DNA from 3 places in the Thalassotalea insulae genome. Region 2 is predicted to be linked to each of the others. Evidence: predicted binding sites of a transcription regulator. Region 2 holds the regulator's gene; each other region holds the start of a gene.

Region 1 (4,355 bases), 310 kb from region 2:
GACGTACCTCAATCAATTATAATTGCTGATTAATGTAACTAAGCATTTGGTCAACGGCTGAAATCACTTTTGAATTCATTTCATACACCCGTTGGCTTTCTATTAAGTTCACTAATTCTTCGGTGGTATTAACATTAGACGTTTCTAATGCCCCTTGAACTATCATGCCGAAGCCTTCCAGCCCAGGCACACCTTCTTGTGGCGTACCACTAACCGCAGTTTCAACAAACAAATTTTGTCCGATAGGTTCTAACCCGGTTGGGTTAACAAAATTAACGGTATTGATTTGCCCGACTACCGCAGGTTCTGCCTGACCTTGCAACGTTACTGACACTTCACCGTCTTGTGAAATGATCACACTCTGCGCATCTTCCGGCAAAGTAATTTGTGGTTGCAATAAATAACCGGCGCCTGGCGTCACCATATTGCCTTCTTCATCCATAGTGAATTGACCATTACGGGTATAAGACAAAGAGCCATCCGGCATTTGTACCTGAAAAAATCCTTCGCCCTGAATCATCATATCTAGGGAATTATCTGTAGTGATCATATCCCCTTGTGAATGAATTTTCTGGGTTGCCACCACTTTAGTACCAGCACCTAGCATTAAGCCAGACGGCATTTCTGTATCTTGTGCTGAACGACCACCGGGCTGATTAATGGTTTGATAAAGTAAATCTTCAAATACCGCCCGGCTTTTCTTAAAACCAACGGTGCTGGCATTAGCCAGGTTGTTGGAGATCACCGCGATATCTTTCGATTGTGCATCTAAGCCTGTTTTACTGATCCATAATGCTGCGTTCATAAGTCACCTCAATAATTCATCTAGAATGCACGCAATAGCGATGCACTGGCTGAGTCAATTTCCTCAGCGGTTTTCATAAGTTTCAACTGCATTTCAAATTGTCGTTGCAAAGCAATCATCTCAGTCATTTCACCAACCGGATTCACATTACTTGATTCCAACATACCGCTACGTAGCTGTACGGAAACGTCGGCATCAGATTCATTTAACTTGCCACGGAATAAACCGTCATTGTCACGTTTTAAGGTACGGGTATCAGGATTAACCAGTTTTATCCGTGCCACTTCTTCCTGTATGGTAGTTGGTGCTCCGGCAGGTTGAACCATGATGGTACCGTCGGCAGTGATCTCGATATTATTGACTGGCAGCGGTAAGCTAATAGGTCCACTGTCACCCATTACTAAATCACCACGGGAAGTTTGCAAATAGCCATCTTCAGTTATCGATAAATGCCCGTCACGGGTGTAACCTTCACGACCATCTCTTGCCTGAACTGCAATCATGCCATGTCCTTGCACCGCAATATCCAGATCCCGTCCCGTAGTTAACAAAGCACCACTGTCAAAGTTTTGGCTGGATTTTTCCGTCATGGCAAACACTCGGGTTGGCAGCCCTTCACCAAATGCCTGCATCGAGCGCGCCTGCGCTAGGTCTGCCTTAAAACCAGTGGTCTTAGCATTGGCTAAGTTATTGGCATTAATCGCTAACGCTTTCATATTTTGCTTGGCGCCACTCATGGCGATATAGAGCATCTTATCCATCGTCAATCCAGGTAAAATCTATCTTAACTGGATAAATGCAAATAAAGTGCCAGAGATGAAAAGTTAAACGATAAAGAAAAATCTATTGGTGGATGGCGAGGTGTAGGTTGAGACTTGCCTCAACAAAAAACGTAATTATCGCACTTCGCTGCGCTCAGGACGGCCTACGGTACATATGCGTTCCTGTTCGTCCATGAACCCACGCTATACCGTACATCCTGTACATAAAAGCCCTTATTTAAAAGGGCTTAGTATTATTGACTAAAAATCTAAAGGAGTAATTACTGTTGCATTCGGATCCGTCAATTGACTACTTAAATGCTCTATATATTCAATTGCCTGTTGACGAGTCATTTCAGTAAGTATCGATGGGCATGTATCTTCATCAGGTACAAGTGTCCCTCTAACCAACCACTTACCATAACTTCCTATCACATTAGCACCATATATAGTTTGATCTAATCCTTCCACTTTGCTTCCAGTAATTACAGACCATACTGAGCAACCAGAGTCGGTCGAAGAATATTGAGTTACATCTATATCATTCCTACAATAAATTCCAGAGCTAGTATAATTAGCCGTTTTAAATAGAGAAACAAAATCTATTGCCGCTTGAGCCTCTACAGGAGTTGGAGCAGGATAATCAATAGAGAATTGATCATCACGGGTTATATACTCTGGAATAGAAGGAAATGAATGAATAAACAAACTAGACATTTCTTCATGGTTGGCAATACGCCAGCCAATAAGATCATAATTCAAAAATTCATATCCTGGTTCGACAGTTTCCTGTGTTCTTCGATAGACATTGAATAAAGAATTTGAAACATGACTTCCCATAGTAACCGATGGACTCAACCACTCTAGCTGAGAAACAGTATCTTCTATAATTAGCCCATCACCTGGAACTTTCCAGTCTTTTACAATAAATTCAGCGTGGGCTGAGGCACTCAATAATGCAACACTAACAATAATTCCTTTAATCATTTTTATCCTCTTTCTATAACTATTTAAAATTTATAAGAATATCAAAAAGGAAAGATTGCAAATGCAAAAATCCATTTTTGCCATTCACAAGCAACTATAAAGAAAAAAATTAAAAATAAAAAGCAGCACATCGTGCTGCTTTTGTTGTTATCAATTAAACATTAGTGTTAACGGATTTGTAAAATCGTCTGGTTGAGCTGATTGTCCACTTCCAGTGCCCGTGAGTTCGCCTGGAAGTTTCGCTGGGCGGAAATCAAGTCGATAAGCTCGGACGTTAAGTTAACATTCGATTGTTCCAGCGCCGACGAGTTAATAGTCCCGAACGTTCCTGAACCTGCTTCCCCGGCTAGTGGTTCACCGGAAACCAGGCTTTCTTTCCACGAAGTACCGCCGACCTGAGTTAAGCCCTGGTTATTGGCAAAACCGACTAAAGCAATCCGAGATAATGGCTCAGAGGTACCATTACTGTAAGTAGCCCGTACCAGACCATCGGCATCGATATCCAGACCGGTTAAACGGCCAACCGCCAAACCATCCTGCTCTAACGAAGTGACTTCAAAGTTGGAAGCAAACTGGGTTGGTTCATTCGGGTTAGGCCCGGTAGTATCTAAATTAAAGTCTACGGTAATTGTCTGATTAGGATCTGCGCCGTTAGTTAAAATACCAGCTCCCAAGATAGTCGTTGTTATAGTATCAGGATATTGACCGACAAAATCACCACCAGGACTATAATACAAACGGGCAGCACCAGCAGCACCAGCTGCTGCAGGGGTAACACCATCGCTTTGTGTACCAGTACCGGTACCGGTATCAACAACATTCACTAAGGTACCGTCAACTGCGGTATGCACATCCCATTCATTGGCAGCGACTTTTCGAAAATAATAGGTCATGACATGGCTGTCACCTAAAGAGTCAAAGATAGTTACCGAAGTCGAATTATTAAAGGTTAACGGGTCGGTATGGTCAAAGGCAAATGGTGGCACCGCATCACCGGCCGGTAAGTTCATCCGAATATCTACTTCCGATGATTGCTGCGGCGCACCGGAAGCCGTTGGAATACGAATTGGTTTTGCGGTACTTAAGGCGACCGATGATGAAGTACCATCCGCATTAACCGGGAAGCCTAATAAATGACCGCCAGCCGAGTTAACAACAAAGTTGTCAGCATTGAGTTTAAATTCACCGGCCCGAGTATAAGACACTTCCAAGCTATCTAATTCAGGTACAGTAGCGAAAAAGCCATTGCCGGTGATCGCCAAATCCAGCGCATTACTGGTAAATTTAATACTGCCCTGAGCAAACTGCTGCGCAACATCGGCAGTCAACACACCGTCACCGACTTTGGTTTTACCGCCGGCTAATAACGACGCAGCATAAACATCGACAAATTCGGCACGTGACTCTTTAAACCCTGTGGTATTCACATTGGCAATATTATTAGATGTAACATCTAAGTCTTTTTGCGCGGCATTTAACCCGCTTAGTGCTATATTAAATGACATAACTTCACCTCATATAAAAATTCTGTACTTGCTGTAGCCTGAATATTTAAATATTCAGGCTACTAGCCTTCGGAAACTTCAACAACATCAGATAATGCCATTGAGCTACCACCATTTAGGTTTAATAAAATACTGCCGCCCGGCCCAGCCAGGGTGACACTGTCGACTTTGCGATAAGTCATTGCTTGCAATTCTGATGCCTGACCATCGACTAAACCGGCAATACGAAAACGATAGGCGCCTTCAGGAGCTGGTTCACCGTCAGACATTTGACCATCCCAAGTAAAGGTAAACTCA
Region 2 (4,355 bases):
GTAGTCGGCGCGTTTCACTGAATCGTCTGATCAGGTCGCTATCATCCGCATCTAAGTAAACGATACTTAGTTCTACGGCACTAGGGAGATAATCTATGATCTCTGAAACATCACTTGGTTCTGCCGGCAGGTTGCGAACATCAAGGCTTACTGCGACTGTTTCATAGTCGTTGATCACCGTATGAGTTAATGCTGGCAGTAAATTTACTGGAATGTTGTCAACGCAGTAGTAACCTAAATCTTCTAGAACGCGAAGAGCTACAGTTTTACCAGAGCCAGAACGGCCACTGACAATCGTGAGTTTCATTAATATTGATTTCCTTTTAGCCGTGTTAACAGTTGTCTTTGATTAACTGATATAATTCGGCATTACTTTGACACTTTCTTGCCTGTTTGCATACCTGTTTATTACTAAAGATTTTTGCAATACTTTGTAATGTCGATAGGTGTTGCTGGCAATGTTCTTCAGGTACAAATAGCGCGATAAAAATGTCGACCGGGCGGTTATCTATGGCGTCAAAGGCAATGGGATTTGCTGATGTTGCCACGATAGCAATCACTTGCTCTCCGTGTGGTAATCGTCCATGTGGAATCGCAATACCGTTACCTATGCCGGTTGAGCCCATTTTCTCTCTGACCAATAAACTTTCAAGTAACTGATAAGTGTTGTAGTGAGTGTTGGAGGCTGCTGCTTTTTCACACAGCGTTTCTAGCATTTTCTTTTTGCTAGTAGCAGGAACTGCACACATGGTGCAGTCCTGAGTAATGATGTCAGATAAATTCATAAGGTTCTTTCGAATTTGACATAAAGAATGGGTTAGTGCTGATTAAGCTTACCCTTATATTTTAATACTTGTTTATCCAGTTTACTGACTAAGGCATCAATAGAGACATACATGTCACCATTTTCAGCTTTAGCGTGTATTTCGTTACCGTTTAAATGCACGGTTGCTTCGGCGATTTGATTTAGTTTTTCTACGGTTAGCACGACATGGACATTATTAATATGATCAAAATGTCGTTCTAGCTTTGCAAACTTGCTATGAACAGATTCGCGTAATGAGTCGGTAATTTCTACATGGTGACCGGCAAGATTAATTTGCATAAGCTTAAATCCTTATTGTTAATTAAAGAAGACTCTTACGTTGGTTCGACGGAGGAATAGACAAAGATTCACGATATTTGGCTATAGTGCGACGAGCAACGTTGATACCTTGTTCAGCTAATAATTCTGCCATTTTACTATCGCTTAATGGCTTAGCTGGAATTTCTGCTGCCACGAGTTTTTTGATTAACGCGCGAATTGCAGTAGAAGAGCACTCTCCGCCATTTTCGGTACTGACATGGCTGGAGAAAAAATATTTCAGTTCAAAAATCCCTCTTGGGGTATGCATGTATTTTTGGGTAGTTACACGGGAAATGGTCGATTCATGCATATCAACAGCTTCGGCAATGTCATTTAGTACCATAGGGCGCATGGCTTCTGGGCCGTGTTCAAAAAAGCCTTGCTGACGTTGTACTATGCAATTGGAAACTTTTAATAAGGTATCGTTTCTGCTCTCCAGACTTTTAATAAACCATTTCGCTTCCTGCAGGTTAGAGCGAATAAACTGGCTGTCACTGGATGACTTCATTGAACGTGCCATTGAAGCATATTGTTGATTAACAGAAAGTTTAGGTGCTGTATCTGGATTAAGTTCAACTACCCAACGACCGTTTTTCTTCTCGACCGAGACGTCTGGAATAACGTATTGCTCTTCGCTTTTAATAACACTGTCGCCAGGACGAGGATCTAATGATTGAATGAGTTTAATGACTTCTCGCAATTGATCTTCTTTCAAGCGGGTTTTACGCATGATTTGTCGATAATCACGGTTACCTAATAAATCTATATGCTCAGTAATGATCTGCTTGCTTTCTGCTAGCCAAGGCGTACTTTTATCAAACTGATTCAGTTGGATCAATAAGCACTCAGGGATCGAGCGAGCACCGACACCAACGGGATCAAACATGTTAATGCGCTTGAGTACGGCTTCCACTTCGTCTAATTCTACGCCTTCATGGCCAAGAGATTCTAAAATGTCTTCTGCCGTTACCGTTAAGTAACCAGCATCATCGATGGCGTCAATAATAGCCGTGGCAATGGCTAAATCTGTTTCACTAAAAGGTGTAAGTTCCATTTGCCAGCGCAGATGATCTTGAATGGAATCTGTGGTTTCACCTTGGTAAGTATAATCTTCAGAAGCAACGCCTACGCCTGAACTAGATACACCGGCACTAAAAGATTCGTCCCAGGTAGTATCAATATTTAATTCTTCCGGGATATCCGATTTATCCATGGCTTCTGTAGTGCTGATTTCATCTGCAGTAGGTGTTGAATCTTCACTACCATCGGATGAGTCATTGTTTGGTGATGAACTTGTGGCGGAAAAAGCTTCTTCTAAATGATCGGGCTGCGATTCCTGATTGTTTGGAGTTGATTCATCGACCTCTAGTAAAGGATTGCTTTCTAACGCTTCCTGAATTTCCTGTTGAAGATCCAATGTGGATAATTGCAGCAGTTTGATTGCTTGCTGCAATTGTGGCGTCATTGTAAGTTGTTGTCCAATTCGGAGCTGCAGACTAGGGCGCATTAATGAATATATTTCCTGTTAATTGTTATCATTATCTTCTCTGGAGCATATCATAACTATAGCGTGAATTGCTCACCAAGGTATACATCTCTTACTTGTTGATTAGCAAGAATTTGATCTGCATTGCCTTCGGCGATTAATTCGCCATGGCTGACAATATAGGCATGCTCACAAACATCTAGTGTTTCTCTGACATTGTGGTCTGTGATTAAGATTCCAATGCCTCGTTGCTTTAAGTGTAGAATAATTTTTTTTATATCTCCTACTGAGATGGGGTCGACACCGGCAAATGGTTCATCTAACAGAATAAATTTTGGTTCTGCGGCTAATGCTCGGGCAATTTCAACTCGGCGTCGTTCACCACCGGAAAGACTCATGCCTAAATTTTCGGTAATATGGCCAATATTAAACTCTTCGACCAGGTGCTCGAGTTGTTCTTCCCGCTCCACTTCAGAAAGTTCTTTTCTGGTTTGCAGAATCGCCATAATATTTTCATAGACAGTGAGTTTACGAAAGATTGACGCTTCTTGAGGTAAATAACCTATGCCTTTACGCGCTCTTTCATGCATTGGCAGTAAAGTAATATCTTCATCATTTAAGGTAATAGTGCCACTGTCATTGTTAACCAGACCTACTATCATATAAAAAGACGTGGTTTTACCGGCACCATTTGGCCCTAGTAAGCCAACGATTTGCCCTTCTTTGACTTTCATGCCAACGTTTTTGACAACTTTTCTACCTTTATAGGATTTGGCAAGGTTTTGAGCAATTAAAGTAGCGCGAGTCATTTTTTCTTCTTATCTAAAGCTTGTGGCTGTAATACCGTTTGAACGCGTTCGTTGCTGTCACTATTTGCCAGTACTTGTTCGGTCAGAAAGTTATAAGTAATAATGCTACTACTGACTTTACTGCCTTCCTGACGTAACTCGGCATTACCGGAAATAATAACGGTATTTTTACCTGGTTGATATTTGATTTCATTGGCTTGCAGATAAATAGGCGTACCATCTTCTAATGTTTGTTTAAATGTGGCGGGATCGCCTTTGGCAATATAGGTTTTATTGTCGGTTTTCGCTTCAGTTAGTACTTGCACTAGATCAGCTTCAATTATCAAAGAACCTTGAGTGATGACAACATCATCAATATAACTGAAGATTTTATTTTTGAGATCTGCTGCCTGACGAGCGGCATCAATTTTAATTTCTTGCTTAAGATCCGATTTTTCTGCGTAGGCTTGATTCACTAATCCTAGAAAAACACCGAAACTGAGTAAGCTATTTCTGATGATGTTGATAAATGGTTTTTTCATGGTTTGTTAGTGTTACTTGTTTAGTGTTTAAGTCAACTATCAGCCCTGAGCCTGTCATCAAGAAATCTTTTCCTTTAATCTCTATCTTATTGTTTGAGCTAATAATATTTGTTTTTAAGTCCAATTCTAAATATTTTCCATTAATTTCCTGAATTAAACTAGTGTTATCTGTTGCAACGAGTGTGACTCGATTTTCCAATTTTACCCTATTGTTATTGTAAAGTGTGCCTTCATTTGCAGTTATTTTCCATGGAGAATCGCTATTGTTTGGATATAAGGTATATTTAGGGAACTCAAAGTGTGTGACCGCTAAACTGGCATAATGTTCCATTCGAGCTGCATCGATAATATAGGATAACTCTCCTTGAGGGTTAAAAGTTTCGCTATTTAGTGATTCAGCGATAAAATCCGGC
Region 3 (4,355 bases), 300 kb from region 2:
ATCTAAACTTGCCGCTTATGCAGAGTTAGCCGAACAAGTTTATGGTCAGCACATTAATGATAGCACGACAATGGCAAATCTAATCGTAAATAATCAAGAACTTACCGCTTCGGTTAACGGTATTATTCGCGGTGCAAAAGTATTAAAGAGCTATCCAGTTGGTGATACTTATACTACTGAGTTGTCATTAGACTTTAACGATGTTTATGATTTGTATCTTGCTAACAGCAATCACAAAGAAATAAAAGACGTGCGATATTACTGATCCTATATTTCCATCAATAAAAAGACAGTTAAAAATCCGGCAACTTGCCGGATTTTATGTATAGGGTGTACGGTATATCGCAATAGAAGTGTGCCTGTATACGAGTGGATGGGTATAGAAGCTAGAGCGCAGCAGAATGTCAGAGTCAAATATGAGGGAAATGTTGCGGGCTAAAAATATGTATAGCAGTAACGAAATTTATTTGATTTGTGGTTAATTAGGCTTTGATCCCCAAACTACTTAATCCACCGCTGGTTTTGCCTTTATTATCGTAGGTCATTGAAGATTTATTATGATTTTGTAACAGCGTCGTTTTCATGCGTTCTACGGCGAGCGATGATTGCTGAATAATTTGGCCATTGATTTGATTTTTTTCTTTGCAACGAACTAGCACAGCTTCTATATCGGTAAGTATTTCAGTAAACAAGCCTTGTGCTTTTTCATTTTTAAATTGTAGACTTTGTTCAAATTGCTTATCTAACGCTTGGATAGTCAGTAATAATTGATTTTTTTGCTCAGAAATTTCCGTCAGCTTATCGGGATCGTGTTGTTGTAAGATCTGCTTTTCATTATCAATAATTACTTCTAATTGTTGCAATTGTTCAAGCTGGGTTTGCAATTGAGAAAAATATACTGATTCTGACGACACCTGACTATCCTTAATTCATTATTATGCTTGGTTATTACCCAAGTTTAAATTCAAAGTTAGCTATGCTAGCGGCTAACTTTTCAGGGTTAATTTTGTACTCGCCAGACATTATGGCTTTCTTAAGTTGTTCTACTTTTTTCTGGTTTACAGCTGAACTTTCATTGGCCTTTTTCTGTAATTCGCCTAATTGTTTTGCCTGAGGGGTAATAGAAACTGAGTCTTTACTCGCTACTTTTGATTGCTCAGCCGCAGCAGAGTTTTGTGTTGCTTGCTGTTTTACTTGAGTTTGCTGATCAATTTTCTGTTTAACTTGATTATTATTGGTCAAGTTGTTGATATTCATAGCCATAATTAAATCCTATTGGCAACTAATACTAGATTTCTATCTTTTTATCGGCAAATTACCCTGTTACTTTAACATTTTTTATAAATTAATTACCACTTGATTAATCGATTTAACCTGCGCGGTGATCACCTTACCGGAACGGGAATTTCTCACTCTGACTTGCTCATCAAAGGTTGCATTTTTAAGCGCAATGCCAGAGGTTTTAATGATAAAGCTATCAGATTCGGCACTGATGGTTACAGTTTCTCCTTTACACACTACACAAATCACCTTGTTAGTAATTATAGCTCCTGCTGTTAATGTACGCTTGGTGCGGGCACCTAATACTTTTGATGGTTCGTCAATAACTTCACCTCTGATCCGGTACAAGTCATGCCATTCGATGCGGATATTGTCATTTGATAAGATACTGCCTTTAGCAATTTTTCCATTACTGACTAACACTGGCACGGTAGTTTCTACTTTAACCGGGAGAAATAATTGCCAGGGTGTTGAACTTTCACAAGAAATTTTCACATTTAGATTTCTACTAGAATAGTTTTCAGGTATATTTGCGCTCAGCGGCACCGAGCAAGGCTTAATAGTGATCCTGGGGTCGATTGTTGCCGGAGTGACCTGAATTTTTCCGTTTGCTGGTTGCTCGATGTTTTGTTCAACATATGCTTTTGCAAAATTTATGACATCATCAGCACTATAGCTTTTCGCATTGCTGGAAGCTAAAACGGGTAACAACAGTGAAAATGTTATAAATATCTTTAATTTGCTCATAAATTTTGTAATCTAGTACTAGGGAAATTCAAATACTCGTCTATGCTTTATTTATAGAGAGAGTAACGGGCTAAATCCGTCAATTTTCAGGCGAATTTAACTAGGTAATATGTACAATCAAGAATTGTGCCTAAATGAGTGAGCGGTTAATTAGGTCCATTCTATATGAGGTTTTTATGGCTGGTATTTTAGATTCAGTAAACCAACGAACCCAGTTGGTTGGTCAAAACAGGCTTGAGTTATTGTTATTTAAGTTAGTTGGCCCGCAGAGGTTTGGAATAAACGTATTTAAAGTGCGGGAAGTGATGCCATGCCCTCGTTTAACCTTGTTACCTAAGCAGGACAAATTTATTAAAGGGGTGGCTCATATCCGTGGGCAAACGATTTCCGTTATCGATTTAAGTAAAGCGACAGGCGGCCCCGAAATTACCCCTGATGAAAATTCATTCGTTATTATTGCTGAGTACAATCGCAGTGTGCAGGGTTTTTTGGTTGCAGGTGTCGAACGTATTGTTACCTTAAGCTGGCAAGACATAATGCCGCCGCCAGAAGGGACTGGAAAGTCCAGTTATTTAACTGCGGTGACAGAAATTGATAAAGAAATGGTTTCCATTTTAGACGTAGAAAAAATTCTTAATGAGATCAGCCCTGTGTCAACGGAGCTTAGTGACGATGTTAAAGATGAGTCTTTCGGTAAAAGTATTGGTGAGCGGGTAATTATGATTGCCGATGACTCCACCGTTGCCCGTAACCAGGTAAAAAGAGCGTTAGAGCCACTTGGGCTAAATATGGTGTTGGCAAAAAATGGTCAGGATGCATTAGATCAGTTAAATGCGTTAGCGGAAGGCTGTGATTCCATCGACGAAAAAGTGGCATTATTAATTTCTGATATTGAAATGCCGGAAATGGATGGCTACACCCTGACGGCAGAAATTAAGAGTAATGAACAGTTGCGTAAAATGCCAGTGATATTGCATACTTCGCTCAGCGGCGTCTTTAACAACGCTATGGTCGAAAAAGTAGGTGCTGAAGATTTTATCCCTAAGTTTCATCCTGATGAATTAGCGACAGCGGTGAAAAAGTGGTTGAACAAAAAAGAGCTATCTTGATTTAGCGAGTAATTATTAAGGTGGAAACAATATAGTGGCATCTCGTCAGCTTGATGATAAGAGCTATCATCAATTTAGAGAGTTTTTGGAGCAACAATGCGGGATCGTACTAGGTGAAAATAAGCAGTATCTAGTAAAAAGCCGCTTGGCACCGTTAATGGCAAAATTTGATATTGCCACCTTAGGTGAGTTGGTTAACCGCACGTTAAGCCCAACGGAGCGGCAACTACGCGCCTCGGTTATTGACGCCATGACCACCAATGAAACCTTATGGTTTCGTGACGAATATCCGTTCGAATTGTTGAAAAAACGTTTATTTCCAGAATTTAAAGGACAAAAAACACCCGTTAAAATTTGGTCGGCGGCTAGTTCTTCTGGTCAGGAACCTTATTCTATTGCAATGTCCGCGATGGAGTATCAGCAGAGTAATCCGGGGAATTTGCCTGGCAGCGTGCAAATTATTGGCACTGATATTTCAAATACCATGTTAGAGCACTGTAAATATGCGCGTTATGATTCATTAGCGTTAGCGCGAGGTTTGTCGGCAGAACGTAAGCGTTTGTTTTTTGAGTCGGCTGATAACGGTATGCTTAAAGTCAAAGATCCCGTCAAAAAATTGGTTAATTTCAGACAACTCAATTTATTAGGTAGTTATAGCCTAATGGGGCGTTTTGATATTGTCTTTTGTCGCAATGTATTAATTTACTTTGCACCTGAAATTAAAAAACAAATTTTATCGCAAATACACGGCGTGCTAAATCCTGGAGGTTACCTATTTTTAGGAGCTTCTGAGTCGTTATCTGGCCTGAACCAAAACTTTGAAATGATCCGTTGTAATCCCGGTATCGTTTACCGTAAAAAGTAACCCTCCTCCTATTTAAAAAATCTATGGCATAAATATTGAATGGCTTCTTCCAGAAGATTGGAGGTAGCTTTATGGCCATAAGTTTTGAGAAAGCATTTGGGATCCTTCCTGATAGTTTACAAGTGCGGGCAAAAAATGCTGAAGTAATAGCGGCAAATATTGCCAATGCAGATACCCCTGGCTACAAAGCCAAAGGCATGGATTTTCAAACCGCATTAGCACAAGCGGCAAACCGGCAACAGGCCGGCATGACAAAAACCCATGAAAAACACTTCGATGTCCGCACTGAAATTAATAATGATGTAGATTTTCGTGTGCCAAATCAACCAGATACAGGTGATGGTAATAATGTT

The links. The regulator sigma-54, encoded in region 2, starts transcription at its own class of promoters, with help from an activator protein. The targets are predictions, from matches to a motif close to GTTGGCACGNNNNTNGNNT.
Region 1: a site for sigma-54 is predicted at 1,602-1,620, ahead of flgF (flagellar basal-body rod protein FlgF). Genes of this name have one in related genera too.
Region 3: a site for sigma-54 is predicted at 2,144-2,162, ahead of flgA (flagellar basal body P-ring formation chaperone FlgA). Genes of this name have one in related genera too.

What each region holds. Positions count from the first base shown of each region.
Region 1 is NZ_BSST01000001.1:1,073,100-1,077,454, forward strand. It holds gene flgG (flagellar basal-body rod protein FlgG) at 17-805, opposite strand; gene flgF (flagellar basal-body rod protein FlgF) at 826-1,566, opposite strand; gene QQK06_RS05000 (hypothetical protein) at 1,828-2,553, opposite strand; gene flgE (flagellar hook protein FlgE) at 2,721-4,058, opposite strand; gene QQK06_RS05010 (flagellar hook assembly protein FlgD) at 4,121-4,355, opposite strand, start outside.
Region 2 is NZ_BSST01000001.1:1,381,835-1,386,189, reverse strand. It holds gene rapZ (RNase adapter RapZ) at 1-307, opposite strand, end outside; gene ptsN (PTS IIA-like nitrogen regulatory protein PtsN) at 333-785, opposite strand; gene hpf (ribosome hibernation promoting factor) at 818-1,105, opposite strand; gene QQK06_RS06340 (RNA polymerase factor sigma-54) at 1,128-2,633, opposite strand; gene lptB (LPS export ABC transporter ATP-binding protein) at 2,690-3,421, opposite strand; gene lptA (lipopolysaccharide transport periplasmic protein LptA) at 3,418-3,942, opposite strand; gene lptC (LPS export ABC transporter periplasmic protein LptC) at 3,908-4,355, opposite strand, start outside.
Region 3 is NZ_BSST01000001.1:1,078,474-1,082,828, reverse strand. It holds gene QQK06_RS05050 (LPP20 family lipoprotein) at 1-265, shown strand, start outside; gene QQK06_RS05045 (flagella synthesis protein FlgN) at 483-914, opposite strand; gene flgM (flagellar biosynthesis anti-sigma factor FlgM) at 949-1,263, opposite strand; gene flgA (flagellar basal body P-ring formation chaperone FlgA) at 1,339-2,028, opposite strand; gene QQK06_RS05030 (chemotaxis protein) at 2,205-3,137, shown strand; gene QQK06_RS05025 (CheR family methyltransferase) at 3,172-4,002, shown strand; gene flgB (flagellar basal body rod protein FlgB) at 4,074-4,355, shown strand, end outside.